Regions from separate parts of the Vibrio rumoiensis genome, predicted to be linked through region 1. Evidence: predicted binding sites of a transcription regulator. Region 1 holds the regulator's gene; each other region holds the start of a gene.
The links. Region 1 encodes CRP, which controls carbon source genes, mostly activating them, when cyclic AMP is high. Its sites were predicted from a motif close to TGTGANNNNNNTCACA; they were not measured.

Region 1 (8,279 bases):
TATTGGCGCCAAACAAAGCGGTAACTAGAGCCATCACACCAAGAAAGCCGGCACTTTGAAATTGAATGCCCCAACCAATCGATTGACCAGACCACTTAAGGAGCGCCAAGCTCACGGCAATTAACCAAAACGAAAAGATAATGCCAGCCGCCGAAGCGAAAGATTGCATTCTCACCTGTGATTTTTGCTGGTGTTCCACACTTAATACCGAGGTGAGTTTCATACCTAATACTGGGAGCACGCACGGCATTACATTGAGGATCAAACCACCTAGCAAAGCAAAGAGAAACATCGTCAATAATGATGAGCCTGCGCCGGCTTCAATAACCGGTCCATCGGTTAACGCAATGGTTTGTTCGGCAATAAATTGCTTATCGACCACCGTGATTTGTACCGATTCACCGCTTAAATTCGGCTCACCTAACCAATTAGAAACATCAAACCAAGCCGTCAGCTGATTACCATCAATCGATACCCTTGGGTGAGAAAAACTGCTATCGGCAACATTTTCTGCCTTGCCATCAATAAACAGATCAGGTTGCTGCCAACCTTGCTGACTGGTGAGAGAGACTTGCAGTTTATGATTAGATTCATCCCATGTAGCTCGTGCATTATCCAATCGAGACGAATCTTGCGGCACTAAACTGACCGCTTGAGCATAACGGCGCATCGCCTCCGGATCCGCTTGTAAGTCTGATGGAGTAAAGCTGAGCTCTAACGGATAGTCGGTGATCACGCACACGGTTGAGCAAGACGATAAGCTTAAATTGGCCTTAAAGGTCACGGGCTGGTGGCTATCCTCGACCTTAATCGATAATGGAAATAACACATCATGCTTATAGCCGAGGGTCTCGATGCCTAAAACATCAAAACGCTGCGGATAAGGCCACTGCCAATCGACCGTTTCGATATTACTGGGGGCTTGCCAGTTTAGCTCTGGAGACACGCCGCCTTCGCCCGGAGAACGCCAGTAGGTTTTCCAGTCATCATCGAGTTTGACTTCAATAAAACCGGCGACATGCTGGTCAGCATCCATCTGTCCCGTTAATACAAATTGCACCTCAACTGGCGGGTGCTGTGGTGCTTTAATCCAGCCCGTCGTCAATGGTGCGGCGGTTAATTGAATGCTGAATAAAGCAAATAGCCCAAACAACCCAAAGCGCAATGGACAAAGCTTAGATTGAAGGCGTGTGAATACAGTAAAAAATGGCATAAGTATTCCTAACAATGAAAATAACAAACACGACCCACCCTATAAAAAGGGGGAGATGATTAGAGTGGTGGGTTATTTATCATTCTTGAAAAATACAAAGCTCTAAATGACGTCGCCGTTTGGGGACCGGAGGTTTATGAAATATTCGATGTGAGGTAAGACTAAACCACAGGAAGGCGGCAATTATTAAGCTCGGTAATAGGTTACTAATCACCACGCTATCAAGTTGATGAAAATGAAATTGCAGCAGCTTTTCTGATAAGTGGCATTCGCTCGCACTATCCGATTTCACTGTATTTTCAATGCTATTATCAGAAAATGCAGTGAAATTTGCAGCGACACTACTCGATTGAGAAGCCGACACCGAGCAAGCCGCCGACAACACATTCATATTTTTCATCAGGCACACTAACACCACCCACAGCACAAGAATCAGTGCCCAGCGAGTTGCGGTAGAAGTACGTAGATGATGCAGTGTTTTCAAACCTTACCTTTATCATGATGTTATGTAAGACATCTAAGAGACAGATGATGAGGGTTCAAGTTCGAATCGGCATCTGTTTGATTGTAACTAGGTGTGAATGAGAGTAATAAAAAGCCCTCAATCAAGAGGGCTGTTTTAGTTTGAATGCAGAGTGGTTGATTACTCAATATTCTGAATTTGCTCTCTCATTTGCTCAATCAAGACTTTCAGCTCAACACCTGATGCGGTTACATCTGTACTAATTGATTTAGACGCTAACGTATTCGCTTCACGGTTGAATTCTTGCATCATGAAATCGAGTTTACGACCACAGGCACCGCCTTTTTTCATAATGTTGTTGGCTTCTTTTACGTGAGAATCTAGGCGGTCGAGTTCTTCGGCTACGTCAGATTTTTGCGCCAGTAGAATCAGCTCTTGCTCAACGCGTGAGCTGTCGAGTTCGATTTTGGCTTCTTCAAATTTATTCATTAGGCGATCACGTTGCCATTGTAGGATCTCTGGCATGCGAGCACGGACTTTGGCAGCTTCTGCTGTGATGGCTTCAAGGCGTTGGTCGATCAGCGCTTTCATATTGGCACCTTCACGGCCACGCGCGTCGATGAAATCGGTCATCGCTTCTTCAAATGCCGCAAGCAATTCTTTTTGGATAGCATCCATATCTTGCTCTGGTGCTTCCATCACGCCCGGCCAGTTCATCACTTGGAATGGGTTAATGCGGGAGTCTTCACCGGTTAGCGACATCACTTGGTTGGCCGCTTGAATCACTTGCTTAGCAAGATCTTCATTGATGTTGAGGGCACTTTGCGCTTTGGTATTCGCTTCAAAACGTAGGTGACATTCTACTTTACCGCGTGCTAGACGCTTACGAAAACGCTCACGTAGGATTGGCTCTAAACCACGGAATTGTTCTGGTAGGCGGAAGTAAGTTTCTAAATAACGTTGGTTAACGCTGCGAATTTCCCATACGGCATTGCCCCAATCAGATTTGATTTCTTTGCGGGCATAAGCGGTCATGCTATAGATCATTGAAGATTACCTAGTCTAAATAATGTGGTGATTTTCTGCCGCTATGGTAGCACAGCTCAAGGTGAAAATGGCTAAGTGATGATCGCTTTTTAACGTTAAGCTCGTTATACTCTTGCCCCAATTCTATCGCTAATCAGGTATTTCTTTATGTCTTCAACTTTACGCCCAAATGATCGCGCTGCTGATCAAGTTCGTCCGATTAAAATGACTCGTAACTATACGGCTTATGCTGAAGGTTCAGTATTGGTTGAGTTTGGTAACACCAAGGTGTTGTGTAATGCCAGTGTTGAAGAAAAAGTACCGGGTTGGTTAAAAGGCCGTGGTAAAGGTTGGGTAACTGCTGAATACGGTATGCTGCCACGTGCAACCCATACTCGTAACCGTCGTGAAGCTGCCAGTGGTAAACAAGGCGGCCGTACTATGGAAATCCAACGTCTGATAGCTCGTAGCCTACGTGCGGTCGTCGATTTAGAGGTACTCGGCGAAATGATGATCACCGTTGATTGTGATGTGATTCAAGCGGATGGCGGCACACGTACCGCTTCTATTTCTGGTGCAAGTGTTGCCTTGGCTGATGCGATTCAATCATTAATGGCTTCTGGTAAATTGAAGAAGAACCCGATGAAAGGTCACGTTGCTGCGGTTTCAGTGGGTATTCTAGGTGAGCACGCGTTATGCGATTTAGAGTATGTGGAAGATTCTGCTGCCGATACCGATATGAACGTGGTGATGACCGAAGAAGGTAAGATGATTGAAGTGCAAGGCACCGCCGAGGGCGAAGCGTTCTCTCGTCAAGAATTGAATCAGTTACTGGATTTAGCCGAGAAAGGCATTAACGATATTATCGCGGTCCAGAAAGCCACTCTGGCGGAATAGTTTGTTTTTATAGCTCCTCATTGAGGGGCTATTTTTTTGAGTACAATTTGAGTCTGTTACAGCTGAAATTGAAGATGAAACCCTCTAGGGACTAGACACTAGAAACTAGGGACCAAATAGAGATATTTTATGAAAGCATATCAACGTGAATTTATTGAGTTTGCCCTTGAGAAACAAGTTCTTAAATTTGGCGAGTTTACTTTAAAGTCTGGCCGTACTAGTCCGTATTTCTTTAATGCGGGTTTGTTTAATACTGGTCGTGATCTTGCGCGCTTAGGTCGCTTTTATGCGGCAGCTTTGGCTGATTCTGGTATTGAATTTGATGTGTTATTTGGCCCTGCGTACAAAGGCATTCCGATTGCAACGACGACAGCAGTAGCACTTGCCGATCATCACGATATCGATACGCCTTATTGTTTTAACCGCAAAGAAGCCAAAGATCATGGCGAAGGCGGTAATCTGGTGGGTAACCCGTTAGAAGGTCGCATTATGCTGGTGGATGATGTGATCACAGCCGGTACCGCGATTCGTGAATCGATGGAAATCATTAAAGCCAATGGCGCTGATCTAGCAGGCGTTTTAGTGGCCATCGATCGCCAAGAAAAAGGCAAAGGTGAGTTATCGGCGATTCAAGAAGTAGAACGAGATTTTGGTTGTGCAGTGATTTCGATCATTAGCCTCGGCGATCTTGTGACGTACCTTGAAGAGCAAGGTGGTAATGCTGAGCAGCTTGAATCGGTAAAAGCATACCGTGCGCAATACGGCATTTAAGCTTTATTATTTCAATCTTTGAAAGCCAATGATGTCAAAACCTGGAGGGAATCTCTCTCTGGGTTTATTTTTATTTACATGTGTAATTATTTTTATACACACCAATAAAACCCCATTCCAAGTCAATTTTGTCGAATGTTTAATCAATATCTCGACTTTTCACCTCGATTTACTTCTGATAAATGGTAATGTGTCAGCTAAATATTCCACTAGGTAAAAGACACACTCATGAGTAACTCAAAGGTTTTTGGCAGTACTTTGATTATTGCTGGCACTACGATTGGCGCAGGTATGTTGGCCTTGCCAATTGCTTCGGCAGGCTTAGGTTTTAGCACTTCTTTAATCATTATGATTGGGATGTGGGCGTTAATGGCCTATACCGCATTGCTCATGTTAGAGCTGCACCAACATGCTGATTACGATGCCACTCTACACACGTTAGCGAAACAATTTTTGGGTGACAAAGGAAAATGGGTGGCGACTTTTGCCATGCTCTTTCTTTTCTATGCACTGTGTGCCGCTTACATCGCGGGCGGTGGTGGTCAGTTTAATGAAAAATTACATAACTGGTTTGCTATTGATGTATCTAATGGTATCGGTACGTTGATTTTCACCATCATTATTGCTGCGATTGTGACGTTTGGTACCTCATCGGTCGACCGCGTTAACCGAGTTTTATTTACCTGCAAGCTCATTGCGATGGCCGTGATGTTGTTCTTCTTAACGCCCAATATTCAAGCGGTTCATCTACTTAATATGCCATTAGAGAAAGGCTTGATTATTGCTGCATTGCCTGTGATTTTTACCTCTTTTGGTTTTCACGGTAGCATCCCTGCGGTGGTGCGTTATTTGAACCTTGATATGCAAGCATTGAAAAAGGTGATGGTTTTCGGTTCTTTACTACCGCTAGTCGTCTACATCTTATGGCAGCTGGCCACGCTCGGTGTGGTTGAACAAGCCACGCTTTCACAAGCGGGTGATGTTACCGCTTTAGTGGGCACGCTTTCACAAGTGATTCATAGCTCGGTGATTTCACAAGTCGTTTCTGTCTTTGCCGACTTGGCGTTAATCACTTCCTTCCTTGGTGTGAGTTTAGGCTTATTTGAATTTTTAGGTGACAGCTTAAATAAGAATCAAAGCAAAGGTGGCCGTGTTGGTATTGCACTAGTGACATTTGTACCACCGTTATGTTTTGCGCTGTTCTACCCACAAGGTTTTATTATGGCCTTAGGTTATGCAGCGATTGCGTTAGCGATTTTAGCCATTTTATTACCGGTTGCGATGGTGATGCGTTCTCGAGTCCTAAACCAAGAGACTCAGTCGTTTACCGTTTCCGGTGGAACGCCAGCCTTAATGCTAACACTTGCCGTTGGTGTGGTGATTATTTCAGTTCAAGTTATGATCAGCCTTGGGATGTTGCCGGCAATAGGGTAATTTCGATATTCGTGTCTAGGACGCTAGGCTCGGGAGCTGAAAGAATTATTGACATTAGTTTGTCTCGCTGCACAATCTTCTCGGCTCTCGGCTCTCGGCTCTCGGCTCTCGGCTCTCGGCTCTCGGCTCTCGGCTCTCGGCTCTCGGCTCTCGGCTCTCATCTTTTTCGATCCACAAGCAGCGTAGCGCCCGAATAACGAAACTCGAATACTAAAAAAGCCACTGAACTTATCATTCAGTGGCTTTTAATTTTGTAACTCTGCTAAACGCGATGTAATGCTTAACGCGTGCCGTAAACCACGATGGTTTTACCGTGGGCAGAAATCAAGTTTTGCTCTTCTAGCATCTTCAAGATACGGCCAACCGTTTCACGTGAACAACCTACAATTTGACCAATCTCTTGACGAGTGATCTTAATTTGCATGCCGTCTGGGTGCGTCATTGCATCAGGTTGTTTCGCTAGGTTTAGTAGCGTTTGAGCGATACGACCGGTTACGTCTAGGAATGCTAAGTCACCTACTTTTTGGCTAGTGATTTGCAGACGTTTTGCCATTTGTGCAGAAAGACGCATCAAAATATCTGGGTTAACTTGGATAAGTTGACGGAATTTCTTGAATGAGATTTCAGCAACTTCACAAGGTGATTTGGCTCGAACCCAAGCAGTACGCTCTTGGTCTTCTTCAAATAGGCCTAATTCACCAATGAAGTCACCTTGGTTCAAGTAAGACAAAATCATTTCTTTGCCTTCTTCATCCTTGATTAATACAGCCACGGACCCTTTTACGATGTAATAAAGGGTTTCTGCTTTCTCGCCTGCGTGAATCAAAGTACTTTTTGATGGGTACTTATGGATGTGACAATGCGATAGAAACCACTTTAATGTTGGGTCAGTTTGAGGTTTACCTAGAACCATAATTTGTTACTTCCTCTACAAGGCTTGCTCAGTTTTGAGTCATTCATCCTGAGACCGGCTAAACTGGTCAAATAGAATAGGTGTTAATTGTTATAGCTACAAACTTTGTTGCAGTCGCCCTTCAATACTACCCCTTTCTAGAGCGGATTTCTTGACTTTGATCGGCTAAGTGTGGGGTTTTAGGGGATTAAACCGTGTTCAATGTCACAGAGTCGGCACTAAGTGTGTTCTGAGTAACACTTTTAGGCGATTTTTCCTGTTTCGATTAATTGATGGAGTAGCGGCTGAATAATTAATTCCATCGCAAAACTCATCTTACCGCCCGGCACAACAAGTGTGTTATGACGTGACATGAATGAACCTTCAATCATTGCGAGCAGATATGGGAAGTCAACATTCTTAATTCCACGCAATCGGATCACCACAAAGCTTTCATCCAAACTCGGTATGCCTTTGGCATTAAGCGGATTGGATGTATCAACGGTGGGTACACGTTGGAAGTTAATGTGAGTGCGGGAGAATTGTGGCGTGATGTAATTTAAGTAATCGTCCATTGAGCGCACAATTGAATCCATCACCGCTTCACGTGAATGTCCACGGTCTCGAGTATCACGGACGAATTTTTGAATCCATTCAAGGTTAACAATCGGCACCATGCCAATCAAAAAATCCACATGTTTGGAGACATTAACATCACCATCGACCACCCCACCATGTAAGCCTTCATAAAAAAGAACATCGGTATTTTCAGGTAGGTCCTGCCATGGTGTGAAAGTGCCAGGCATTTGATTGTAAGGAACGGCTTCATCAAAGCTGTGTAAGTAGCGACGAACTTTACCCGTACCTTCTTTGCCAAATTGATGGAAAAAATTAGCTAGAGCGGGAAAGTCATTCGCTTCAGGGCCAAAGTAACTGATGTGTTTACCTTGCTCTTTGGCTTTACGGATCGCGACATCCATTTCTGGGCGTGTATAGCGATGGAAGCTATCGCCTTCAACCCAAGAGGCTTTGATGCCCATCATATTGAACATTTTTCTGAAGGTTTCTGAGGTGGTGGTCGTTCCTGCACCTGATGAACCCGTTACTGCAATAATGGGATGCTTTGCCGACATGATAATCCTTTCTTTCGACTTAAATATTGAGAGATAGTGTAGATGAATGATCCACAAGAATAAATAGCGGCACCATTTGACCGCTTTTTCACTAGCTCAACTCATTGATGGATTTGATATCGACGCTCTCATGCAGTTCAGAGAAAACAATCGCGACACTGCCTGATTTTAGTTGTCCCTTCACTTGTTTGATCTTGGTTTCAAGCGAGGTTTCTTGCATACCGTAATCGGTACCTTCACGTAGGATAAACTCTTTGATTAAGTTATCGAGTGTATCAGGATCGATGTCTTGCCATGGAATGATCATTTATGAGCTCCAGAAAACCACAGATTCTAAAGAATTGCAGTTGAGGTTAAATAGGTTGGCGATAGCCAAGTGGCATGGTGAAGTCAGCAGCGTTATCGCCCAAGTAAGGATGATTATCTACCCAAACACTAGAGGTGGTGCCT
Region 2 (8,279 bases), 450 kb from region 1:
AAGCTCTAATCTTAAAGTAATTTAAGCACATACCCGACTTTATACGGCGGTCTCTAGAATAATAAAAAAGCCGATGCATTGATAGCATCGGCTTTCATTGTGCATTAACAGCAGAATTTTGCGTTAACGTTTATTGAGTAGTTCGCCTTACTTAGGAGCACGACCTGCACGTTTACGATCGTTTTCCGTTAAGAACTTCTTACGGATACGAATGCTTTCAGGTGTTACTTCTACTAGCTCATCATCATCGATAAACTCAAGCGCTTGCTCTAGTGTGTATTTGATTGCTGGTGATAGTGTTTGCGCTTCATCAGTACCAGATGCACGAACGTTAGTTAGCTGCTTACCTTTCAAACAGTTAACCGTTAAGTCATTTGAACGGTTATGAATACCAATAACTTGGCCTTCATAAACTTCATCAGCGTGCTCAGTAAATAAACGACCACGATCTTGAAGGTTAAATAGTGCGTAAGTTAACGCTTTACCGGTTGCATTAGAAATCAATACACCATTTTGACGTTGACCGATGGTACCACCTTTGTGGTTATCGTAACGATCGAAAGTATGGTAAAGAAGACCAGAACCAGAAGTTAGCGTTAGGAATTCCGTTTGGAAACCAATCAAGCCACGAGAAGGCATATCGAAGTCCATACGTACACGGCCTTTACCATCTGGTGCCATATCGGTTAGCTCACCTTTACGGATACCGATGTTTTCCATGATGCCACCTTGGTGCTCTTCAAGCACGTCGATAGTCACTTTCTCATACGGTTCCATTAACTGGCCATTTTCTTCTTTAATGATAACTTCAGGACGAGATACCGCTAATTCAAAACCTTCACGACGCATGTTTTCGATTAGGATTGAAAGGTGAAGTTCACCACGACCTGATACTTTGAATTTATCTGGATCGTCAGTTTGCTCAACGCGTAATGCTACGTTGTGCACTAATTCTTTTTCTAAACGCTCAAGGATGTTACGTGAAGTCACGAACTTACCTTCTTTACCCGCGAACGGAGAAGTGTTTACTTGGAACGTCATGGTTACTGTTGGCTCATCCACTGAAAGTGGCTTCATTGGCTCAACATTGTTGACATCACAGATGGTGTCAGAAATTTTAAGCTCACCAAGACCCGTAATCGCAATGATGTCGCCAGCGTTAGCTTGTTCAACTTCATGACGCTCAAGACCAAGATAGCCAAGAACCGTACCGACTTTACCGTTACGCTTCTTACCATCGGCACCAACGATAGCAACTTGTTGGTTCGCTTTAACGCTACCACGAGTAACACGACAAACGCCGATAACACCAACATAAGAGTTGTAATCAAGTTGAGACACTTGCATTTGCAATGCGCCATTAATATCAACATTTGGACATTCAACGTTATCAACGATCGCTTGGAATAGGGGTTCCATGTTCTCGCCTGTTTCGCCTTCTTCTAGTGTCGCCCAACCGTTTAGTGCTGATGCGTAAACCACTTGGAAGTCTAACTGTTCATCCGTTGCACCAAGGTTGTCGAATAGGTCGAATACTTGATCCATAACCCAGTCAGGACGAGCGCCAGGACGGTCAATTTTATTGATAACAACGATTGGTTTTAAACCATGTGCGAATGCTTTTTGTGTTACGAAACGCGTTTGAGGCATAGGGCCATCAACCGCATCAACGATAAGTAATACAGAGTCAACCATTGACATGATACGCTCAACTTCACCACCGAAATCGGCGTGTCCTGGGGTATCTACGATGTTGATGCGGAAATCATTCCAGTTAATCGCGGTGTTTTTCGCCAAGATGGTGATGCCACGTTCTTTTTCGATGTCGTTTGAATCCATGACGCGCTCTTCAGCTTCACCACGAGATTCAAGTGTACCCGATTGTTGTAAAAGCTTATCAACCAAGGTTGTTTTACCGTGGTCAACGTGCGCGATAATCGCGATATTTCTTAACTTATCAATCTGTGGAGTAGTCATGGAATTCGATTCACTTATAAAAGACACCCAAGTATTGGGCGAACTTGATTAAAAAAACGGTCGTAAATGTACCAGATTTTAAGAAAAAACCTAGGAATATGTCACATTAGTGGATAAATATTACCCGTAAATGACCATTTTAGTGTAAACCACGTCAAGCAATCTCGCCTAACTGAGATTCTAATCTCAACTTTTCATCGAAAAATAATGAATATAATCAGCTAAATGGCTTAGTTTTTCTCATGTATAAAAGACTTTCCATCCTAGTCGCATCAAGATTCGCTCCCCCCCGCAAGACCAATAAATAAAAAATAATGTGCTTTACGCACCATGCTGTACCAAACCTCACCCTTTTACATTGACAAATCGATCAATTCTCGGCTGAATAGAGGGAGTTATTTAACCGTTTGCATCACAATGGCGCGCACCGCACCAAAACAATGCAATCGAGCACCATTTAAGTGCACAGTAATGCACTTAATTGGAATGAATAGCTTTATCTTTTTGTTTTTTAAGGATTTATTTTTTTGGCACGATTTTGGCTTTATTGAAAGCATCATTGATTATTTTTTAAATCAAGATCGCTGAAAGCTAGATTCATTGGGTTGAATCACTTTTATCGTTCAAACAGTATTAATAACACCGGAGGTTATCCAAGATGTCAGTAGAAAATGTACTCTCTCTGATCACAGAAAACGAAGTTAAATTTGTTGATTTACGCTTTACCGATACCAAAGGTAAAGAGCAACATATTTCTATCCCTGCTCACCAAGTAGATGCTGACTTCTTTGAAGACGGTAAAATGTTCGATGGTTCTTCAGTCGCTGGCTGGAAAGGCATTAACGAATCTGACATGGTCATGATGCCAGATCCATCAAGTGCAGTTCTTGACCCATTCACAGAAGACGCAACGCTAAATATTCGCTGTGACATTCTTGAGCCTGCCACTATGCAAGGCTACGACCGTGATCCACGCTCAATCGCAAAACGTGCTGAAGATTACATGCGTTCAACAGGCATCGCTGATACGGTACTTGTTGGTCCAGAACCTGAGTTCTTCTTATTTGATGACATCAAATACGGTAACGACATCTCTGGCGCATTCTTTAAAATTGACGATGTAGAAGCGGCTTGGAACACAGGTACTTCTTATGAAGAAGGCAACAAAGGTCACCGTCCAGGCGTGAAAGGTGGTTACTTCCCAGTTGCACCAGTCGATTCATCTCAAGATATTCGTTCTGCAATGTGTTTAATCATGGAAGAAATGGGCTTAGTTGTTGAAGCGCATCACCATGAAGTCGCAACAGCGGGTCAAAACGAAATCGCATGTCGTTTCAACACGCTAACTGAAAAAGCTGATGAGATTCAAATCTACAAGTATGTCGTGCATAACGTTGCTCACGCTTACGGCAAAACGGCAACCTTTATGCCTAAGCCACTCGTTGGTGATAATGGTTCTGGTATGCACGTTCACCAATCTCTAGCAAAAGACGGTGTAAACCTATTTGCTGGCGATAAGTACGGCGGCCTATCTGATTTAGCGCTTTACTACATCGGTGGTATCATCAAGCACGCGCGTGCAATCAACGCCTTTGCTAACCCATCAACTAACTCATACAAGCGTCTAGTTCCTGGATTCGAAGCACCAGTTATGCTTGCATACTCTGCACGTAACCGTTCAGCATCGATTCGTATTCCAGTGGTACCAAGCCCGAAAGCGCGTCGTATTGAAGCTCGTTTCCCAGATCCAGCAGCGAACCCATACCTAGCATTTGCGGCATTGCTAATGGCTGGCCTTGACGGTATTAAGAACAAGATCCACCCTGGCGATGCTATGGATAAAGACTTGTACGACCTACCAGCAGAAGAAGCAGCTGAGATTCCAAAAGTAGCAGAATCACTAGAAATCGCTCTAAAAGCACTAGACGAAGACCGTGAGTTCTTAACTTCTGGTGGCGTATTCTCTGATGACTTCATCGATTCTTATATCGCTCTGAAATCAAAAGACGTAGAACGCGTTAACATGGCAACACACCCATTAGAGTTTGAATTATACTACTCGGTATAATCAAAACCGGTTAACCTGATCAGAATTATTCTGTAACGGTGTAAACCAGATAAAAATTTTAGGCTCGCCTCTCAGGTGAGCCTTTTTTTTATTGTGGTCAAATAGCCATCGATTAAGCTATTGATAAGATATTTTCAACAACACGGTACCCATAATGAAACGGATCTTTATATCAGTATTGTTACTTAACCTCATCATGGGCCAATCCGTTCTCGCAGGACAAGTCTACAAATGGACAGACCAAAAAGGTGTCACTCACTTTAGCGATAGCCCGCCCCCAGCCCAAGTAAACACTAAAGAAATGGTCTCGTTGCCAGATATTAAAGCGCCGGCTCCTGAGCCTCAATATGGTGATAGCACTCAAGTTGCCAAACAACCTACTGAGGCCCTACTGAGCTCTACGGATAACTCTAAAAGCAATAACACACCAAACGACACCGAAATAACAAAACAAGATGACTCACCAAAACCGGCCAAAGCTCAGAAAAAAATCACGCTTAAGATTGCCAATCTACAAGACGATCAGACAATCCGCAGTAATCGAGGCTTCATAACAGTGCAAGTTGAGCTCAACAGAAAGCTAAAAATCGGTGAATCTCTACAATTAATGATGGATACGCAACCTTATGGTGCACCTCAAACGCCCTCGTTATGGGAGTTAAACAATATAGACCGAGGAACACACACCTTTTCAGTCAATGTTGTCGAAAGCGGCAAGGTTATTGCATCATCTAATACAATCACAGTGCACCTACATAGAACAACTGTGAAGTAGTAGTATGATCAGCAAAGCAATAAGCCCTTATTCGTCGTAAAAGTAAGCGCTATACTCATGTAACTGCTTAAAACAAAAATAAAAACGTGTATTTTTGTTTGTGCTCAATTTTATCATGCTCCATACTGAAACTTTCAGGTGCACCTTTTTAGTGCAATTAAATGGATTTGAGCGTAATGACTAATCACACCATCCAAAGCGATGATCTTATTGCCACTATTCTTGGCAATATGGTAACGGCAACTTTATTGCTTGATGAAAAATTGACCGTGCATTATGCCAACCCTGCCGCTGAACAATTATTCTCACAAAGTGCCAAACGACTCCTCAACACAGCGTTATCTCAGCTAATACAACATGCCTCTATGGATTTGGCATTATTTACGCAACCATTACAAAGCGGACAAAGCATTACCGACAGTGACGTGACTTTCGTCATTAATGGAAAACCCATGCTACTTGAAGTCACCGCCAGCCCACTTTCTGTCCAATCACAACATGACCAACGCTTAATGCTATTAGTCGAAATTCGTAAAATCGACTCACAACGCCGCTTAAGTCAAGAGCTTAACCAGCACGCTCAACAACAAGCAGCGAAACTATTGGTCAGAGGATTGGCACACGAGATTAAAAACCCACTTGGTGGGCTGAGAGGCGCCGCTCAGCTACTAGGTCGCATGCTGCCCGACCCGAATTTAAACGAGTACACCCAGATCATCATAGAACAAGCGGATCGTCTACGTGCTTTGGTTGATCGACTACTCGGCCCACAAAAGCCGGGTAAAAAAATCCCCGTCAATTTGCATGAAGTACTAGAAAAAGCACGTCAATTGGTCGAGCTAGAATTTGGTAACCAAGTGTTGATCGAGCGAGATTATGATCCGAGCATGCCGAATATCGTGATGGATGCCGATCAGGTTGAGCAAGCATTCTTAAATATCACCAGCAATGCAGCCCAGATTCTAGCGTCACAACCAGATGGCACCATTACGATTAAAACTCGTACCGTCTATCAAGCCAATATTCATGGCCACCGTCATAAGCTCGTGGCTCGCATTGAAATCATAGATAACGGGCCAGGTATTCCAAGTGAATTACAAGATACCTTGTTTTATCCAATGGTCAGCGGGCGAGAAGGCGGAACTGGCTTAGGCTTATCTATTTCACAAAATATTATCGACCAGCATAACGGAAAGATTGATGTTGAAAGCTGGCCAGGGCATACCGTATTTACGATTTATCTACCGATCCAAACGGTTTAAATCCAATAAAGAGTGGCCTCACATGTTGTTTAACTTATCGAACTTGCGCAAGGAATTAGGATATGAGTAAAGGATTTGTATGGGTCGTAGATGACGACAGCTCAATCCGTTGGGTATTAGAAAAAACATTATCATCAGCCAATATCCAATGTGAAACATTCGCCGATGCCGAAAGCGTGTTACTGGCATTAGAGCGAGAGACCCCAGATGTTTTAATCTCAGATATTCGTATGTCAGGTATGGACGGCTTAGCGCTGCTAAAACAAGTGCAAGGAAGTCATCCTGATTTACCCGTGATCATCATGACCGCCCATTCCGATTTAGATGCAGCGGTCAATGCTTATCAAACAGGTGCATTTGAATACTTGCCAAAACCATTTGATATTGATGAAACCCTTACTCTCGTTGAAAGGGCCATTACGCATAGTTATGAACAAAAGCACTCAACAACCAACGAAGAAAGTCTAAAAACCGTGACGCCAGAAATCTTGGGCGAAGCTCCTGCGATGCAAGAAGTGTTTCGTGCAATTGGCCGTTTATCTCGCTCATCAATCTCAGTCTTGATCAATGGCGAATCAGGAACCGGTAAAGAGTTAGTCGCTCACGCTTTACACCGCCATAGCCCTCGTTCTAAAAACCCGTTTATTGCCTTAAATATGGCGGCGATTCCAAAAGATCTTATTGAATCAGAATTATTCGGTCATGAAAAAGGCGCATTTACCGGTGCCAATAGCGTAAGACAAGGACGCTTTGAGCAAGCCAATGGTGGCACTCTATTTTTAGATGAAATCGGCGATATGCCACTAGACATTCAAACCCGTTTATTAAGGGTGCTTGCGGATGGACAGTTTTACCGTGTCGGTGGCCATGCACCAGTCAGTGTAGATGTACGAATCATTGCTGCGACCCATCAAAATTTAGAAAAACTGGTTAACCAAGGTGGCTTCCGAGAAGATCTGTTTCATCGCTTAAATGTCATTCGTGTTCACATTCCAGCATTACGTGAACGTCGCCAAGATATTGAAAAATTGGCATCGCACTTTTTGGGCCGTGCGGCAGATGAACTTGGGGTCGATATGAAGACCTTACATCCAAGTACGGTTGAAACCCTCAATCGATTACCTTGGCCGGGGAATGTTCGCCAACTAGAAAATATCTGCCGTTGGTTAACCGTCATGGCGAGTGGTAGTGAAGTCCTACCAAACGACTTACCTTCAGAGCTTGTCCATGAAAAGCGCACGACCGGTCAAGATGATTCTACAGGATCGTGGCAACAACAGTTGGAATCTTGGGCTCGAGCGGCATTATCTGCAGGGGAATCAGAACTGCTGAATATTGCCCAACCTGAATTTGAGCGTATTTTATTGCAAACAGCGTTAACCCACACGAATGGCCACAAGCAAGATGCCGCTAAGCTATTAGGTTGGGGAAGAAATACTCTGACAAGAAAATTAAAAGAGCTCAATGTCGATTAATTGTTACTAGACTGATGTGTCATATGTTATCAAGATCACATGATACATCAGTCTCTATAATACCGATCGGACAAACTTATATGCATTATTGATGAAGCATGCATAATTGCGTCTTTTCATTAAAAATACCTACAAGATCACCGTTTTTTTATTATAATTGTTCATTGTCTTTTTATTAAACATTGACCTACATGAAAGCCCCTCGCTTAACATTACGAATTGCTATTATTTTACCTCTGACTTTAATTCTCTTCGCAATGAGTGCGGTTATTTTTGTTATTCAATCGATTAGTTACAAAAATACTTTAGAAGACATCAGCAAAAAAGAATTAACGACAATGGCTCAAACCGTGCAAACGAATTTGGGCAACTTTCTGTATCCCTCGTTTATTATTAGCTCAACACTCAGCGAGTCTATTCTTCACCATTTTGATGAGCTTGGTAGCACATCTAAAGATAAAACCCACTTTTTATTCGATGTATATCAAAGTGTTAAAGATAAACTACCACAACTCGACACCCTGAATGTCGGCATCGATAAAACCGGTTACTATTATGGGTTCCGCAGAGAAGGCGATCAGTCTTTATCTCTACTATTAAAAGATGAGACAACGAATGGTGCGTTAATGGTGTTTGATGGCCACACTAGACAAGATAAAATGATATACGAGGTCAAAGATTACAACATGCACCCTCGTCCTTGGTACGCACCAGTGGTCAAC
Region 3 (8,279 bases), 1.3 Mb from region 1:
AACTTCAATGATGCGCATGCAGTTAGTCGAACCGACTAAATCCATAACATCACCTTGAGTGATAATGACCTTATCGCCTTTATTGATAAGATGTTTCTCTTTTAAGGTTGTAATTGCCGCTAGCGCGCAAGGTAGGCCAGAGCCTGCATCATGTTCAAAATAAACGGGTGTCACACCACGGTATAGGGCTGCACGATTAAGCGTACTTTCATTGCGAGAAAGTGCAAAAATAGGTAACCCTGAGCTTAAGCGAGACATCATCAATGGGGTACGACCAGATTCAGTCATTGAGATCATCGCTGTAATACCGTCCATATGGTTTGCTGAATACATCGTCGCCATAGCAATCGTTTCTTCTGCAGATTGAAACTTACGATCCAAACGGTAGTTGGAAACGTTGATGGAAGGCATTTTTTCCGCACCTATACAAACTTCGGCCATTGATTTTACGGTTTCAACCGGGAAGCTGCCAGCTGCTGTTTCAGCTGAAAGCATAACCGCGTCGGTACCATCTAAAACCGCATTGGCGACATCCATGACTTCCGCACGGGTTGGCATTGGGCTAGTGATCATCGATTCCATCATCTGAGTGGCGGTAATCACATTACGATCTAGGCTACGAGCTCGACGAATCAATTGTTTTTGCACACCAACCAGTTCAGCATCGCCAATTTCAACACCTAAGTCACCACGGGCAACCATAACCACATCAGACGCTAAGATAATGTCATCCATGCTTGCTTCGCTGATCACGGTTTCCGCGCGTTCTACTTTGGCGACCAACTTCGCTTCAAGTCCTGCATCGCGCGCTAATCGGCGAGCGTAATGCATATCTTCACCATTACGAGGGAAAGAAATGGCGAGATAATCCACTTTGATTTTCGCAGCAGTAATAATGTCTTGCTTGTCTTTTTCGGTTAAGGCGTCAGCGGATAAACCACCGCCTTTTTTGTTAATGCCTTTATTGTTTGAAAGTGGGCCTGCGACAGTGACTTCAGTATGAACTTTATTACCGTCTACATTCGTGACTTTTAACTGCACGCGTCCATCATCCAATAAAAGAATGTCCCCAGGGGCGACATCTTTTGGTAATTCTTTATAATCTAAACCGACAGCATATTGGTCACCTTTACCTTTTTCAAGGTCGCTATCAAGGGTGAATTTATCGCCTATATTGAGTTGGATTTTGCCATCTTTGAATGTTGAAACTCGAATTTTAGGACCTTGTAGGTCACCTAAAATGGCGACATGGATACCTAATTTGGCTGCGATAGTACGAACTTTTTCTGCACGGATAATATGATCTTCTGCCGAACCATGTGAGAAGTTCATCCGAACTACATTAGCACCAGCTTTGATAATATCTTCTAGGACATTATCTTTATCTGTAGCAGGGCCAAGAGTAGTGACGATTTTTGTGCGTCTTAAGCGTTGAGACATGCATAACTCCATCTATGATTAAAAAACTATTGTTACGTTACCATTAATTGAAACGATATTTCATGGCTTTATTTCGAAAATACTGTTTGAAAATGTATATGGGCATATTCATTTTATGCCTGTTTGTCAGTTGAAAGTGTCAGAATAGCGCGTAATTAGAAATTAAGCGTGATACCTGTCACGCAACCGTGGCATTGCGCTTCACAATTAGTTCGCAGTGTAAAAAAATTGCGACTGGTTTTTCATTAGGAGCACTTTATGTACATGGCTCAGCCTGGTCATATTGATCAAATCAAGCAAGTCAATACAGGTCGTGTATATAAACTTATCGATCAATTTGGCCCTATTTCTCGAATTGATTTATCTAAGTTAAGTGGTTTAGCGCCCGCGAGCATAACGAAAATTTCGCGTGAATTAATGGAAGGGCATTTAATTCATGAAACGGTGGTACAAGAATCACTGAGTCGAGGTCGTCCGGCGGTGGGTTTACAAACCGACAATACGGGTTGGCAGTTTTTATCAATACGCCTTGGAAAAGGGTACTTAATTATCGCTTTGCACGAGTTAGGCGGTGATGTCGTTGCCGATTATAAAGTTGATATTGAAGCATCCGATCAAGATAAACTGCAGCAACGTATCCTTGATGAAATTGAGTCTTTTTTTGTACAGCACTCACATTTAGTCGAAAGGATAACCAGCATTGCGGTCACATTACCTGCTTTGGTGAATTTTTCAGAAGGTGTAGTCCTTCAGATGCCGCATTTTAATATTCAAAACTTAGCGCTCGGTCCTGCAATTTATGCGCAAACCGGTGTGCCAGTTTTTATTGCTAATGATACGTGTGCTTGGGCGCTCGCTGAAATGTTGTTTGGACAATCTCAGGAAGTGGACAACTCAATCTTAATTAGCAATCATCAAGGGGTTGCTGCTGGCGTTATCTTAAATGGACGACTGGCTTATAGTCGTAATGGAAATATAGGCGAATTGGGACATATACAAGTGGATCCTGATGGCGCTCTATGTGAATGCGGTAAAATAGGCTGTTTGGATACTATTGCGTCTTCTGACGCGGTATGTAAAGCGGTCTTTGAAAAAGTAGAGCAGGGCGTCGCTACCTCATTAAATACTAACAATATTACGATGGAGACGATCTGTTCTGCAGCATTAAGGGGTGATGCACTTGCAAAGCAGGCGATCGAAAAATTAGGCAGAGATTTAGGCAAAGGCATTGCAATTATGATTAATATCTTTAGCCCTGAAAAAATTTTACTCGGCGGCGCTTTGACCAAAGCTAAATCGGTTTTATTTCCTGCAATAGAACAAGCATTACAGCAATATAGCCTGCCTATTTTTCATAAAGATGTCCCTATAGTGGAATGTAAGTTCTTTACTCAAACGACTATGCCTGGTGCTGCATTAATTAAACAAGCATTGTACGATGGTTCGTTATTGCTAAAGGTTGTTGAAGGCTAAGAGACAGAGCGCAAAGCTTAAATTCGGGATAAAAATAAAGTCAGCGATAGTGCTGACTTTATTGTTTTTTAAAACATCATAGTGAGAGGACTATTTGAATAGCTTGTTACGCTCTGGTTGTGCGTCAATACACTGTCCATGAATCTCCTGGCTTTCAGGTGCCATGAGGTAAACATATAAGGGAATGATATCTTCTGGTGTTTTCAGTAATTCGGTATCTTCTGCCGGGTAAGCTGAGGCGCGCATTTTCGTGCGTGTTGCACCAGGATTAATTGCGTTGACACGCACAGGCGTATCACTGAGTTCATCGGCTAAAATCTGCATCATGCCTTCAGTGGCAAATTTTGAAATGGAATAACTGGCCCAGTAGGCTTTACCTATATGCCCAACGGTCGAAGATGTGAAGACAATTCGGCCATTTTCTGATTTTTTGATCAATGGTAATAAAGCTTGAGTCATTAATAACTGAGCTTTAACGTTGACTTGCATAACCTCATCAAACGCAGTTTCTTCTATTTGTTCAAATGGTGTAATTGAACCTAACAGGCCAGCATTATGTAAGATGCCATCAAGTTTACCGAATTGATCTGAAATCGTATCCGCCATATCAAGATAGTTTTGCTTGGTAGCTCCTTTCATATCCAGCGGGATGATTGCGGCTTGAGGGTAACCTTTAGATTCAATTTCATCGTAAGTGGTTTCAAGCTTAGACACGGTACGCCCTAGCAAAATAACGGTTGCGCCATGCTGTGCGTAGTGTAGCGCTGCTTGTTTACCAATACCGTCACCAGCACCAGTGACTAAAATAGTTTTGCCAGCGAGAGCAGAAGGGGAGACTGAATAATTCACCGTATTAAATCCTTATCTAACTTTATGTCATTTATGCCGATCTTATTTGAAGATATCACTGTATAACGACACCTATACCTTGAAGTCACTTGCGTATATGCAATAATGTAGCGCTATTTCAAATAACAAGTGGTTAGCATCAATATAAACTCGCTTACCATACACTAAACCGCAAGTTTTGAGGGAATGATATTGGAATTTTTGTTGGATTATGGGCTGTTTCTAGCCAAAGTCGTGACGTTCGTCGTTGCGGTAATTGCGCTGTTTGTTGGTATCAAAGTATTAGGTGGTAAGAGTGGCCATGCTAAAGGTGAGTTACAGATCACCGATTTATCAGAAAAGCATACAGACACGGTTGCGCAGCTAGAAGAACACCTGCATGACGAGGCGTATTTAAAAGCACGCCAAAAAGCACAAGACAAAGAACAAAAAGAAAAAAATAAAAAAGAAGCGAAAGAAGCTAAGAAAGCGGCAAAATCAGGTGAATTGATTGATAGCCGTAAACCTCATTTATTTGTTTTAGATTTTAATGGCAGTATTGATGCCAAAGAAGTGTCTTCTTTACGTGAAGAAGTTACGGCGATTCTTTCTGTGGCTAAGGAAGGGGATGAAGTGCTACTTCGCCTAGAGTCTGGTGGTGGAATGGTTCATGGTTATGGTCTTGCTTCTTCTCAACTTGATCGTCTGAAAAATGCCAATATACCACTGACGATTGCCGTAGATAAAGTGGCGGCAAGTGGGGGGTATATGATGGCTTGTGTCGCAGATAAAATTGTTTCAGCCCCATTTGCGATTGTTGGCTCGATCGGAGTGATTGCACAAATTCCTAATTTTCATAAATTGCTGAAGAAGAATGATATTGAGTTTGAGCAAATGACCGCTGGAGAATACAAGCGTACTCTGACGATGTTTGGTGAAAACACCGATAAAGCACGCGATAAGTTCAAGCATGAATTAGAAGAAACGCATGTGCTATTTAAAGATTTCATCCGCGAGCACCGAGCAGAACTTGATTTAGAGAAAGTGGCAACCGGTGAGCATTGGTTTGGCACACAAGCATTAGAACTAGGGCTGGTGGATGAAATTAAAACCTCTGATGATTTGATTGTCGCGGCAACTAAAGAAAAATCAGTATTAGCTTTGCACTATGTTCGTAAGAAAAAGTTATCGGATAAAATTTCTGGTAGCGCAGCGAAAACGGTCGATAGTGTGCTGCTTAAATTAATATCACGAGGTCAGCGCCCAATCTTATAATCACTACCCATTATTAGGTAGCGATATAAGAACTGATTTATATCAATCTTTATTGAATTAAGCTCACGTCATGTGGGCTTTTTTTTGTGGTGAATAAATCCATGTTTTTTGCGTTTTATGCTAATTTTAAGCGATGATATGCGCTTTTTTGTGATTTTTTACTAATAGTCACGAATCGGAAAACAGCTTTTTACCGACGTTGAACTATGATTAGAAAGCTTGAATTTGATCACATTAAAAAGCAATATTCAGCCATCATCCTTATTTTGTATCTAATTGTTACGAGAGAGAAAATGGACAATAATCAATTTGAATCATTAATGCCACCTGAAATGGCCGAAAAAGCCGCTGCAGCTGGTGCCTATAAAGTTAATAAATCTTTTTTCAAAACCTTTATGCTTGCAGTGACTGCTGGTATGCAAATTGGTATTGCGTTTATCTTCTATACGACGGTAACCAGCGGTACTGCTGACGTTGCACCTGGCTTCTCACATTTTGTTGGCGGTCTAGCATTTAGCCTTGGTTTAATTCTTGTCGTTGTAACAGGAAGTGAATTATTTACTATACCCAATTAACTTGAAGTTGCAGATTTCAAAACCTGAAAATTGTCGTTAATTCGAGTTGTCAGTGAGCCTGCAACTTTGGGCAAAGTCACATCAAAAAATAGATTTATTGCATCCTTAAAGGATGCTTTTGTCGGGAAGTAAACATTATTTCTGGCATGCTCATGCATGACCTTCCACAGTCGTTCTATTGGATTCAAATTTGGACTGTAAGGGGGCAAATAATGCAGTTCGATATTGAGCATCCGGGCAAAATCTTTTACCAGCTGACTTCGGTGATAACCGGCACCATCGAGAATTACATGAATCTTTTGCTCTAATGGATAATGATCTTTTTTCAGTTTCCAAAAGAAACGGGCAATACTTTCACTATCAATCGTTTCATAACTTTCGGTCACTGTCGTAGATATATCCGTTAGATTCAGTGCACCGACAAAGTTTAATCGTGTACGGCTACCGGTCGTTTCAATTACTTTATCTTCACCTTTGCGGATCCAACCGTAAGTGATTTTAGTCGCTTGGCTTGGATGCACTGCATCCATAAATAAAATCGGTTCATTGAGTTGCTTCAGCTCTTGATAATGCTGAATAAAAGCTTCTTGAGCTTCAGGATTAAGTTTGTGTGGAACACCTTTAGGTTGCTTATAGGAAAAGCCATTATGGTGTAACCATTTATTCATTCCAGCGACAGTGTAAGTCACTTGGAATTGATTCTGGACGTACTCAACAATCTGGTGAGTATGAAAATAGGTATTTTCAGCAAGATGCTCAATTAATGCCATCGTTTCATCGGCATTGAGTTTACTTTGTGAGCCACCATTTTCGGGTTTTAATTTTTCAGACTGTAAATAGTCATTGATATGACGAGTCACCGTCGTTTGATGAATTCGCAATGCTTGCGAAATCATAGAAACAGACCAACCTTCAGAAGCAAGCAGGACAGCTTTGATACGATCACATACTCGACGGTCACGAGATGAATCGTGCATCCGTTCAAGTTGTTTTTTCTTTTGGTTGGAAAGTTCTATTTTCATGTTTGGTAGCATGATCCTGTTCAAGGATAAAATCAAGCATCTTCAATGATCACGGGTATAGTTCAACCTTAGTGGTGGTTGCAAAAGCGAGCGGCTTAGTGACTTGGGGGCAATTGGTTAAAAACTGGCTTCAAGTATACTTTGGTAACTTCGTGGGCTGTATTTTGCTGGTTGGTATCATGTTAGTGGCTCAACAATACATGAGTGATCATGGCGGTATTGGGCTGAATGCGATGCATATTGCTCAGCATAAAATGCACCATTCATTTGCCTCTGCAGTTGCGCTAGGCACGATGGCGAACTTGCTAGTATGTATTGCGGTTTGGATGTCTTATGCTGGCCGTACTCTAACCGATAAAATGTTGATTTTGATTTTACCTGTTGCCATGTTCGTATCATCTGGCTTTGAGCATAGCATCGCAAACATGTTCCAAATTCCATTTGCGATTGGTATTAAAAACTTTGCACCAGCTGAGTTTTGGGAAATGACTCATACGACAGCAAGCCAGTTCGCTGATTTAAACATGGCTGATTTTGTCATCAATAACCTTATTCCAGTAACCATCGGTAACATCATTGGTGGTAGCGTATTTGTAGGTTTATGGTTCTGGTCTATTTATCTACGTAAATAATCGATAATGAAATGACACAAAAATGCCCTAGCGATGACTAGGGCATTTTTTTATCTAAAGTGTTTAATATATCAATTAGTGAAGCATATTTTCTAAGGTGAACTCTTTAGATAAATGATGTGCTAGGTATTTAAACATATTAAATACGGCGGTGGTTTTTTCGGTGGGCAATCCTTGTTCATCTAAGAAATATTCACCCTTGAAAATTAATACATCGTCTTTTTCTGTCACTGATGTGGCACGCATTCCTTCCATATAATTGGCATGCTCTTGAATGACTTGGTTTGCGATCAGAAGGAGCTCAAATTCGGAGATGGCTTTTTTACTACTCATAGTGGCCTACTTAGAATGTCATTATTGAAAAATGTAAGGTTTGGTTGAATATCGTTAAATAAGGCGTTATTGTCCGCCACGTTAAGCACCAAAGTTTATACCTAACTGCATGCTTGGTATAGGTAATCACCGTTAAAAACTTCAATATTCTTTTTCTCAAAATATCGATAAAGAGTTTGTGATATCGCTGCACATAAGTTGGCGATATGTCAGCCACTCAGTATGAAAAGTGAAAAAACAAGTTGATCTTATTTAAAACTCACTCGATAGTAAAAAAAGAAGCAATTAATTAAAAGCAGCGTGCGTAGTCAATAAACGCGACCTGATGAGGATGTTTAGAATCAGTTATGGGCAAATCTCTTGTTATTGTAGAGTCACCAGCTAAAGCGAAGACCATCAATAAATATCTTGGAAAAGATTTTGTTGTGAAGTCGAGTGTTGGGCATGTGCGTGACTTACCTACTGCTGGTCAAAGCAGTGGGAAAAAAGCGGCCGCGATTTCAACTAAGGGCATGAGCCCAGAAGAAAAGGCTCGTATTAAAAAAGAAAAAGATAAAGCCGCCCTAATTAAAAAGATGGGTATTAACCCTTATCAAAATTGGGAAGCGAATTATCAAATCTTACCGGGTAAAGAAAAGGTTGTCGCTGAATTACAAAAATTAGCCAAAGATGCCGATTGCATTTATCTCGCAACCGATTTA
Region 4 (8,279 bases), 1.2 Mb from region 1:
CGACGTAGTAGTTACCGTATTCATCATATCCTTGATAAAGCGGAATAATACCGATGTGATCACGGCCAACCAAGTATTTATCCTTTTCTTCATCGTATAAAACAAAAGCAAAGATACCGTTTAGCTCTTCGAGTAAGTCTTCACCTAGCTCTTGGTATAGAGCAAGAATGACTTCACAATCAGAATCGGTTTGGAAATTAAACTTGTCAGCATAACGAGCACGAATTTCTTTGTGGTTATAAATTTCGCCATTGACGGCAAGGATGTGTTTTTTATCTTCGCTATAAAGTGGTTGAGCGCCACTGTTTAATCCTACGATTGATAGACGTTCATGAGCGAGAATCGCTTTATCTGAAGCGTAAATACCAGACCAATCTGGACCGCGATGGCGAAGTTTTTTCGACATTTCCAACGCAAGTGGACGAAGCGCCGCAGGATCCGATTTAATATCTAAAATGCCAAATATTGAACACATACTCTTTTCCTTAAAATCCGTTTTAATTGTCATACCAGTTGTAATTCGTCACTGAGTATCTTAGCGAGTTAACCCAGTAATCAGCTTTGATTGGTATATTTATTGGTTGAATCCAATTTGCCATGATCAATAAAAAAAGCAACCTATCATTGTGAAATAAATTATATCAAAGGATTATTGGTGAATAATATCTTTAATTTTATTGTTTTTGGTGAATATTATTCACTTGTGGTTGTATTTTGTTCTAATCAATGGCATTTAAGTAAGATCATTGCTTTTATCCCAATGGCCAGCTTGCATCACTTTAAACTGGGGATTCAATTTATCACATACATGGCGAGCAAAACCTGCTCCGGCTTCGTTGTAAATATTAAATGCTGCATCGACTCCGTTTTGAGTCATTTCCACTACTTGATCTGGATATTCAGCAATTGCAGCGGTTTGCCCTTTATAATTACGGGCCTTTAGTTGTTCAAGCGCCGATTGGTTACCTTTATGATGTGGCATGGCAAGTAGTACAAGTTTTACATTGGCGATATCTAGAATGCGTTCCCAAAAATCTGAGTCGGTTGCATCACCTTGAATAACGTTTCTTCCACTTTGACGATGGGTGTGAACCACATCAGAGCGCGTTTCTACCCCTAAACTGATTTTGCCATAGCGGGTACGAATTTCATCATAAGCACCTGTGCCAATGCGCCCCATTCCTAATATAAGTACTTGAGCATGTCCAGGGTTAATACGTTTATCCTTGAGGTGTAACTTTTCATCTGCTTGTTCTTTAAGCCAGTGAGAGGTGTAGCGATAAATCTTATGGCTGAGGTTGTTAATTGGAGCGGCAATAATGAAGGAGAGTGAAACCGCTATCGCAATTGCGACCATCATTTCGCCCGGTAACCAACCGAGTTTATAAGCAATCCCTGAGACGATAAGGCCAAATTCACTGTAATTAAGTAATGTTAAAGAAGCGAGCAATGAAGTACGAACGCGGAATTTGAATAAATTAATGACAATGTAATAGAGTGCGCCTTTAACTGGAAGTAAGAAAAGTAGTAAAAGGGCAAAAATAAAGCCATCTATTGTTGGCGCATCGGATAATCCTATATTTAAGAAAAAGCAGACTAAGAACAGCTCTTTAATGTTAAACAGAGATTTAGAAAGTTCAGATGCTTTGTAATGACCAGCTAATAGCATACCTAAAATTAGGGCACCGAGATCGGCTTTCATTCCAACTAGGTTGAAAAGGCCAGCGCCCATGACTAATGCCATGAAAAAACCATATAGAACTAACATTTCACCATGACCACACTTATCTAAAACTTTATAAAAAAGTGGTCGAAGCAGAGGCAAAACAAACAAGCCTAAGGCGTACCATTCGGGTACCTTACCCGTTGAAATGGTAAGAAAAAGCACCGCGAAAATATCTTGCATTACCAAAATACCAATCGATATGGTGGCAAACGTTGAATTCATGCTGCCTTTTTCTTCTAAACTCTTGATCGCAAATACGGTGCTTGAAAACGACAATACAAAAGCGAGTAAGACAATCTGAGAGATATCAATTCCGCTGAATAAACTGATACCAACGGTTTTTAGACCGAATAACGCTAATGTAAAAAAGGCGGTAGAGAGTACGTTGTGTAGGGTAGCACTGGCCCAGATTTCTTTGGCAAGTAATGTTTTGATATCTAGCTTTAGGCCAATCGTGAAAAGAAGGAGGGTAACACCTAGATCGGATAATGTTGTGATGGTCTCATTCGTGGTAAATCCGGCATACTGCAATCCAAATCCGGCAATCAAGAATCCGACTAATGGTGGAAGGTTCAGTTTGAGTGCAATGAAGCCAGAAATAAAGGCTGCGATAATGAGTAAGATATCCATGTGTTTATTTTCCTAAAATAAAAACGGGCATATCAATGGATATACCCGTGAGGAATTATATACTTAAGCAGTTTAAGATAATGTTATTTATCTTATTCTCCTAACAATTTTTGCAGTAATACACCATTGAGCATAGCGCGCTTAATCATGGCAAATGCACCAATTGTAGGTTGTGTATAAAGTTTTGATTCCACAATAGGTAAGTTTTTGTGGAAGGTTGTTAATGAGTGGCTTTCAATGTTTCGTTGTATCGCGTGAAAAATGATTTCTTTCGATTTGACTAATTCACCAGCGATAATAATTTTTTGTGGGTTAAATAAATTCACTGTCATCGCAATCGCTTTACCCAAATAATGTCCAACACGAATAAGGGCTTGGCTGGCAAGTTCATCACCTTGGTTTGCATGATCGCATATGGTGCTCATGGTTAAATTGTCAATATTAGACAAGCTAGATGGAAAACCTTGATCTAATCGTGATTGAACATGAGCGATGATAGCAGGGTTAGCAGCAATGGTTTCAAGACAACCAAAATTGCCACATTGGCATCGATCACCCAATGGTTCAATTTGAACGTGGCCGATTTCACCGACATTTCGGTTAGAGCCTAAAAAGACTTGACCATTTACAATAATGCCTGCACCTGTGCCTCGGTAAACACTGACTAAAATGGAGTCCTGACAATCACGGCTGGCACCAAAGTAATGCTCTGCCAGTGCCAAACCACGAATATCATTGCCAACAAAAGTTTCAACGTTAAATGTATCGCTGAGTAATTTACCTAAAGAAAGGTTATCGATTTCGGTATTGGGCATGTATTCCACAATCCCGGTTTCTGGGTTAACAAGGCCTGGGAGTGTTACACCGATAGCAATGAATTGCTCGATAATCTTTTTATGTTGATTGATAAAAGCTTGAGTATGAAGGACTAAACCATCAAGAAGGTCTTGTTGTTTATCATATTTGAATGAAGCATGATGATTGGCTAATTCGTGGCCACTTAAGTCATACAAGCTTAATTGGATATAGTCACGGCCTAAGCGTATTGCAACAGAGTGAAAAGGAGAGGTTTCCGTCGTTAAAGAAATAGCACGTCGACCTCCGGTTGAGGCTTGCTGTGCTACTTCTTTAATTAACCCTCGCTCAAGTAGTTGGCGAGTGATTTTTGTGACACTGGCGGGCGCTAATTGGCTGACATCGGCAACCTGTATTCTCGAAATTGGACCTTGTTGGTCGATTAAACGATATACAGCTGCGCTGTTAAGTTGTTTAACTAAATCTACATTACCAATTTGTCCGCCATTCATTCTATGTCTGCTCGTATTGTCCGTTAACAACCGTCGCTTTTACATTGAAGTCACGATCAAACACAGTCAGGTTTGCCACCATACCTGGTTTAATTTCGCCAAGCTGTCTATCTACACCGATTGCGCGGGCAGGATAAAGCGTAGCCATTCTCAGTGCTTCGTCTAAAGCGATTCCTACATGTTCAACCGTATTTTGCACGGCTTCAATCATGGTTAAAGCTGAACCACCAAGTGTGCCATTTTCATCAACACACTTACCATCTCGGTAATATACTTTCTTACCAACAAAAATAAAGTGATCCATGTCTGCTCCTGCTGGAGCTGTGGCATCCGTCACTAATACTAGTTTATCGCCTTTGATTTTATGAGCAATTCGGATGTTGGCATAGTCTACATGGAAGCCATCAGCAATAATACCTGCATATACTTCAGATGTATCATAGATGGCACCAACCACACCGGGTTCACGACCAACCATCGGAGTCATCGCATTGAAAAGGTGAGTAGCGAATGTAATGCCGTTAGCAAAACCTTGACGAGCTTCTCGATAGGTTGCGTTAGTGTGGCCAATAGAGACAACAATGCCGGCATCTCTTAAGCGTTGGATATGCTCTGGTGCATTTTGTTCAGGTGCTAAGGTTACTTTTGCGATCACATCGTGATTATCACAAATCGTTTGGATCATCTCATCATCGGATTTACGAATAAAATCAGGGCGATGAATCCCTTTTTTCAAAACGTTGAGATAAGGTCCCTCTAAATGCAGGCCTAAAGACTGATTTTGATAACGTTGTTGATATTCGCGAGCAGCAGAAATTGCTTGCTGCATATCTTCATCTGATGAAGTGATTAATGTTGGTAAGAAGCTAGTGCAGCCTGATTTCAAGTTGGCCTTGTGCATGATCTGCATTGTATCAGCGGTGACTTCGTCATTGAGCATCACGCCGCCACAACCATTAAGTTGTAGATCGATAAAACCAGGGCTTAGATTTGCCCCTTGTAAATCTTGTGTCTTGATCTCTTTTGGTAAATCATCCATTTTTACAATAGATTGAATTTTACCTGCATCCACTATCACGGCATGCTCTGTAAGTACGTCATGACCAGTGTAGATTCTTGCATTTATCAGAGCATACATAGTTGGCATCCTCTTATTTTAAATTCTTAATGTTTTCAGCTTCTAACTCTTTAAAGTACTTAACCGTTTTTACTTTAAGTTCTTGAGTTGAAGGTTCATCACAAACAATGACGGATTTAGCATGAAGTTGTAATGCCGATACTGTCCATAGGTGGTTGACTGAGCCTTCTACCGCAGCTTGTAAAGCAAGTGCTTTATTATGGCCTGTGATCAAAATCATAACTTCTTCAGAATCTAGTAGAGTACCAACGCCAATAGTTAGCGAATATTTAGGTACTTGGCTAATATCACCATTGAAAAAGCGTGAATTTGCAATACGGGTATCTTCGGTTAGAGTTTTGATACGTGTACGTGATGATAATGATGAAGCCGGCTCGTTAAAAGCAATGTGGCCGTCGTTACCCACACCACCCATGAACAAATTAATGCGTCCATACGATTTAATTTTATCTTCGTAACGTTTGCACTCTGCTTCGTGATCATCGGTGTTACCGTTCAATAGATTGATGTTCTTTTCTTGAATATCAATGTGCTGAAAAAAATTCTCATACATGAATGAACGATAAGATTCAGGATGATCAGAGGCTAATCCTACGTATTCATCCATATTAAAGGTGACAACGTGCTTGAAGCTTACTTCGCCATCTTTATGAAGTTTAATCAATTGCTTGTATGTGTTTAGAGGTGTCCCACCTGTCGGTAAGCCTAAAACGAAAGGTCGGTCTTCAGTTGGGTTAAACTTATTGATTTTATTGATAATATGACGTGCTGACCATAGGCCAACTTCATTTGCATTATTGAGTGGAATGAGTCTCACAGTACACCTCTATAGGACATAAACAAAAATGGATAATAGGACATTTATTTCATTATTTTGCATGATAAAATAAGTTTTGAAAACTATCTAGTCTAAATAAGATAAATCCTTCACAAGAATTACGCAAACTGGCAAATAACTCTTGATAAAGATCACAAATAACAGGCTTTTAATTTGCGGACTAAAATTAATTGCATAGACTGTCGCTGTACTAAATTTTTTAAGAAAAATAAGTAATACGAATTTTACCAAATCCTATAGGGGGGAATTACGGTGAATATACTTGGATACGCACAAAGACTAGGTAAAGCGTTGATGCTACCTATTGCAACACTACCTGTTGCGGCGCTTTTACTTCGTTTGGGTCAACCTGACCTGTTAGATATTGCATTTATGGCATCGGCTGGTAATGCGATTTTTAGCCAGTTACCTTTACTCTTTGGTTTAGGTATTGCAATTGGTTTATCAAAAGATGGTGCGGGTGCGGCTGGTTTAGCCGGTGCCGTTGCTTATTTCGTTTTAACTGCAACAGCGCAACAAATTAATGCTGACGTTAATATGTCATTCTTTGGTGGTATCTTTGCAGGTATCATTGCAGGACATTGCTATAACGCATTCCACGCTACTCGTTTGCCTGAATGGTTAGCCTTCTTCTCTGGTCGCCGCTTAGTTCCAATTATGGCGGGCTTGGTTGCTGTGGTTGCGGGTGCAGTGTTTGGCGTTGTTTGGCCTATGGTCCAACACGGTCTTGATACTTTAGCTCATGGTATCTCAACTTCTGGTGCAGTTGGTCAGTTTATCTACGGCACTTTAAACCGTGCGTTGATTCCTGTTGGCCTTCACCACGTACTGAACTCTTACTTCTGGTTTGGTATGGGCTCATGTCAAGAAATCATGGTAACGGCAACGGGTGCATTCTCTAATATTCATCAATTGTGTGTAGACCCAGCGATTGCGAAGACATTAGTGGTTGGTCAAGAGCATACCTTTACGTTCAAAAATGCAGTAACACCAGAAATCACAGCAGTGGTTGATAGTGTGAAAGAGACCATTAAAACCGGTGATCTAAACCGTTACTTTGGCGGCGATAAATCGGCTGGGGTATTCATGAATGGTTTCTTCCCAATCATGATGTTTGGTCTACCTGGTGGTGCGCTTGCTATGTACCTAGCGGCTCCTTCTGAGCGTCGTGGTCAAGTTGCTGGTGCCTTATTCTCTGTTGCATTCTGTTCATTCCTAACGGGTATCACAGAGCCTCTAGAATTCATGTTTATGTTCCTAGCACCAGGCCTATATGCGGTACACGCCGTATTAACGGGTCTGTCTCTAGTGGTTGCTAACATGTTTGGTACATTGCATGGCTTTGGTTTCTCAGCAGGTCTTATCGACTTTGTGTTGAACTGGGGTCTAGCAACGAAACCTGTGACATTATTGATTATTGGTTTAGCATTCGGTGCAGCTTACTTCTTTATCTTTAGTTTCTTAATCCGTGCGTTCAACATGAAAACGCCTGGTCGTGAAGACGAAGAAGTTGCCGCTCCTGCAAGCAAATCAAAGCAACCTTCTGGTGCGGTTGCACGTCAATACCTGAAAGCTCTTGGTGGCCATGGTAACGTGACAACGATTGATGCTTGTATCACTCGCTTACGTTTAACATTGAAAGATCGCTCTATTGTTGACGAAGCCGTGTTGAAAAAGCTTGGTGCTAAAGGGGTTGTTAAGTTAGGTGAAAATAACCTACAAGTTATTCTCGGCCCATTAGCTGAAATCGTTGCTGGAGAGATGAAAGAAATTCCAGCTTCTGATGACTTATCGGATGTTGTTTTACCGTAAGTAAATCTACACCGTTGATTAGAAAGGCTCCCTATGTGGAGCCTTTTTTTATTCTAAAAAATAGAATTATGACTCTTTGGGCTTCTTTTTAGGCTTTTAACAAAGAAAATACTACTTCTAGTTGTGTAAAGGGCTAGAATTGTGGATCATTAGCCCTAATTATAAAAAGACTCTTATATTTATTGAGGTACTATCGATGAGTGAAGCTGAGGCTCGACCATCTAACTTTATCCGTCAAATTATTGATAAGGATTTAGCGGATGGTAAACACACTGGAATCCATACGCGTTTTCCACCAGAACCTAATGGCTATCTGCATATTGGCCATGCAAAGTCTATTTGCTTAAACTTTGGCTTGGCACAGGATTACCAGGGTAAGTGTAACCTTCGCTTTGATGATACCAACCCAGCGAAAGAAGACATTGAATACGTTGAATCAATTAAACAAGACGTAAATTGGTTAGGCTTTAATTGGGATGGCGACATTTGCTATTCATCTAACTATTTTGATGCGCTATATGCTTACGCGGTAGAGTTGATTGAAAAAGGTTTAGCTTACGTTGATGAGCTGACGCCTGATGAAATTCGTGAATATCGTGGTACGTTAAAACAGCCAGGAAAAAATAGCCCGTATCGTGACCGTAGCGTTGAAGAAAACTTAGCGTTATTTGAAAAGATGCGTAACGGTGAGTTTGAAGAAGGTAAGGCTTGTCTTCGTGCGAAGATCGATATGGCATCTTCATTTATCGTTATGCGTGATCCTGTTCTTTATCGTGTGCGCTTTATTAGCCATCATCAGACGGGAGATAAGTGGTGCATTTACCCAAT

Region 2: typA (translational GTPase TypA) is a predicted target of CRP. The motif match lies at 2,151-2,166, and genes of this name have one in related genera.
Region 3: mlc (sugar metabolism global transcriptional regulator Mlc) is a predicted target of CRP. The motif match lies at 1,608-1,623, and genes of this name have one in related genera.
Region 4: nagE (N-acetylglucosamine-specific PTS transporter subunit IIBC) is a predicted target of CRP. The motif match lies at 5,760-5,775, and genes of this name have one in related genera.

The regions. Positions count from the first base shown of each region.
Region 1 covers NZ_AP018685.1:290,043-298,321, forward strand. Annotated here, with positions in the region: gene VRUMOI_RS01285 (protein-disulfide reductase DsbD family protein) at 1-1,213, opposite strand, end outside; gene VRUMOI_RS01290 (hypothetical protein) at 1,293-1,697, opposite strand; gene VRUMOI_RS01295 (YicC/YloC family endoribonuclease) at 1,857-2,723, opposite strand; gene rph (ribonuclease PH) at 2,871-3,599, shown strand; gene pyrE (orotate phosphoribosyltransferase) at 3,729-4,370, shown strand; gene VRUMOI_RS01310 (aromatic amino acid transport family protein) at 4,599-5,804, shown strand; gene crp (cAMP-activated global transcriptional regulator CRP) at 6,085-6,717, opposite strand; gene VRUMOI_RS01325 (phosphoribulokinase) at 6,960-7,829, opposite strand; gene VRUMOI_RS01330 (YheU family protein) at 7,921-8,136, opposite strand.
Region 2 covers NZ_AP018685.1:2,610,329-2,618,607, forward strand. Annotated here, with positions in the region: gene typA (translational GTPase TypA) at 148-1,977, opposite strand; gene glnA (glutamate--ammonia ligase) at 2,636-4,045, shown strand; gene VRUMOI_RS11935 (DUF4124 domain-containing protein) at 4,200-4,820, shown strand; gene glnL (nitrogen regulation protein NR(II)) at 4,997-6,082, shown strand; gene glnG (nitrogen regulation protein NR(I)) at 6,145-7,557, shown strand; gene VRUMOI_RS11950 (bifunctional diguanylate cyclase/phosphodiesterase) at 7,749-8,279, shown strand, end outside.
Region 3 covers NZ_AP018685.1:1,714,204-1,722,482, reverse strand. Annotated here, with positions in the region: gene pyk (pyruvate kinase) at 1-1,440, opposite strand, end outside; gene mlc (sugar metabolism global transcriptional regulator Mlc) at 1,699-2,913, shown strand; gene VRUMOI_RS07925 (YciK family oxidoreductase) at 3,004-3,762, opposite strand; gene sohB (protease SohB) at 3,955-5,016, shown strand; partial or broken gene VRUMOI_RS07915 (formate/nitrite transporter family protein) at 5,310-5,579, shown strand; gene VRUMOI_RS07910 (IS630 family transposase) at 5,588-6,613, opposite strand; partial or broken gene VRUMOI_RS07905 (formate/nitrite transporter family protein) at 6,673-7,245, shown strand; gene VRUMOI_RS07900 (YciN family protein) at 7,321-7,578, opposite strand; gene topA (type I DNA topoisomerase) at 7,926-8,279, shown strand, end outside.
Region 4 covers NZ_AP018685.1:1,871,398-1,879,676, reverse strand. Annotated here, with positions in the region: gene asnB (asparagine synthase B) at 1-475, opposite strand, end outside; gene VRUMOI_RS08600 (cation:proton antiporter family protein) at 734-2,356, opposite strand; gene nagC (DNA-binding transcriptional regulator NagC) at 2,449-3,663, opposite strand; gene nagA (N-acetylglucosamine-6-phosphate deacetylase) at 3,665-4,801, opposite strand; gene nagB (glucosamine-6-phosphate deaminase) at 4,815-5,618, opposite strand; gene nagE (N-acetylglucosamine-specific PTS transporter subunit IIBC) at 5,892-7,451, shown strand; gene glnS (glutamine--tRNA ligase) at 7,648-8,279, shown strand, end outside.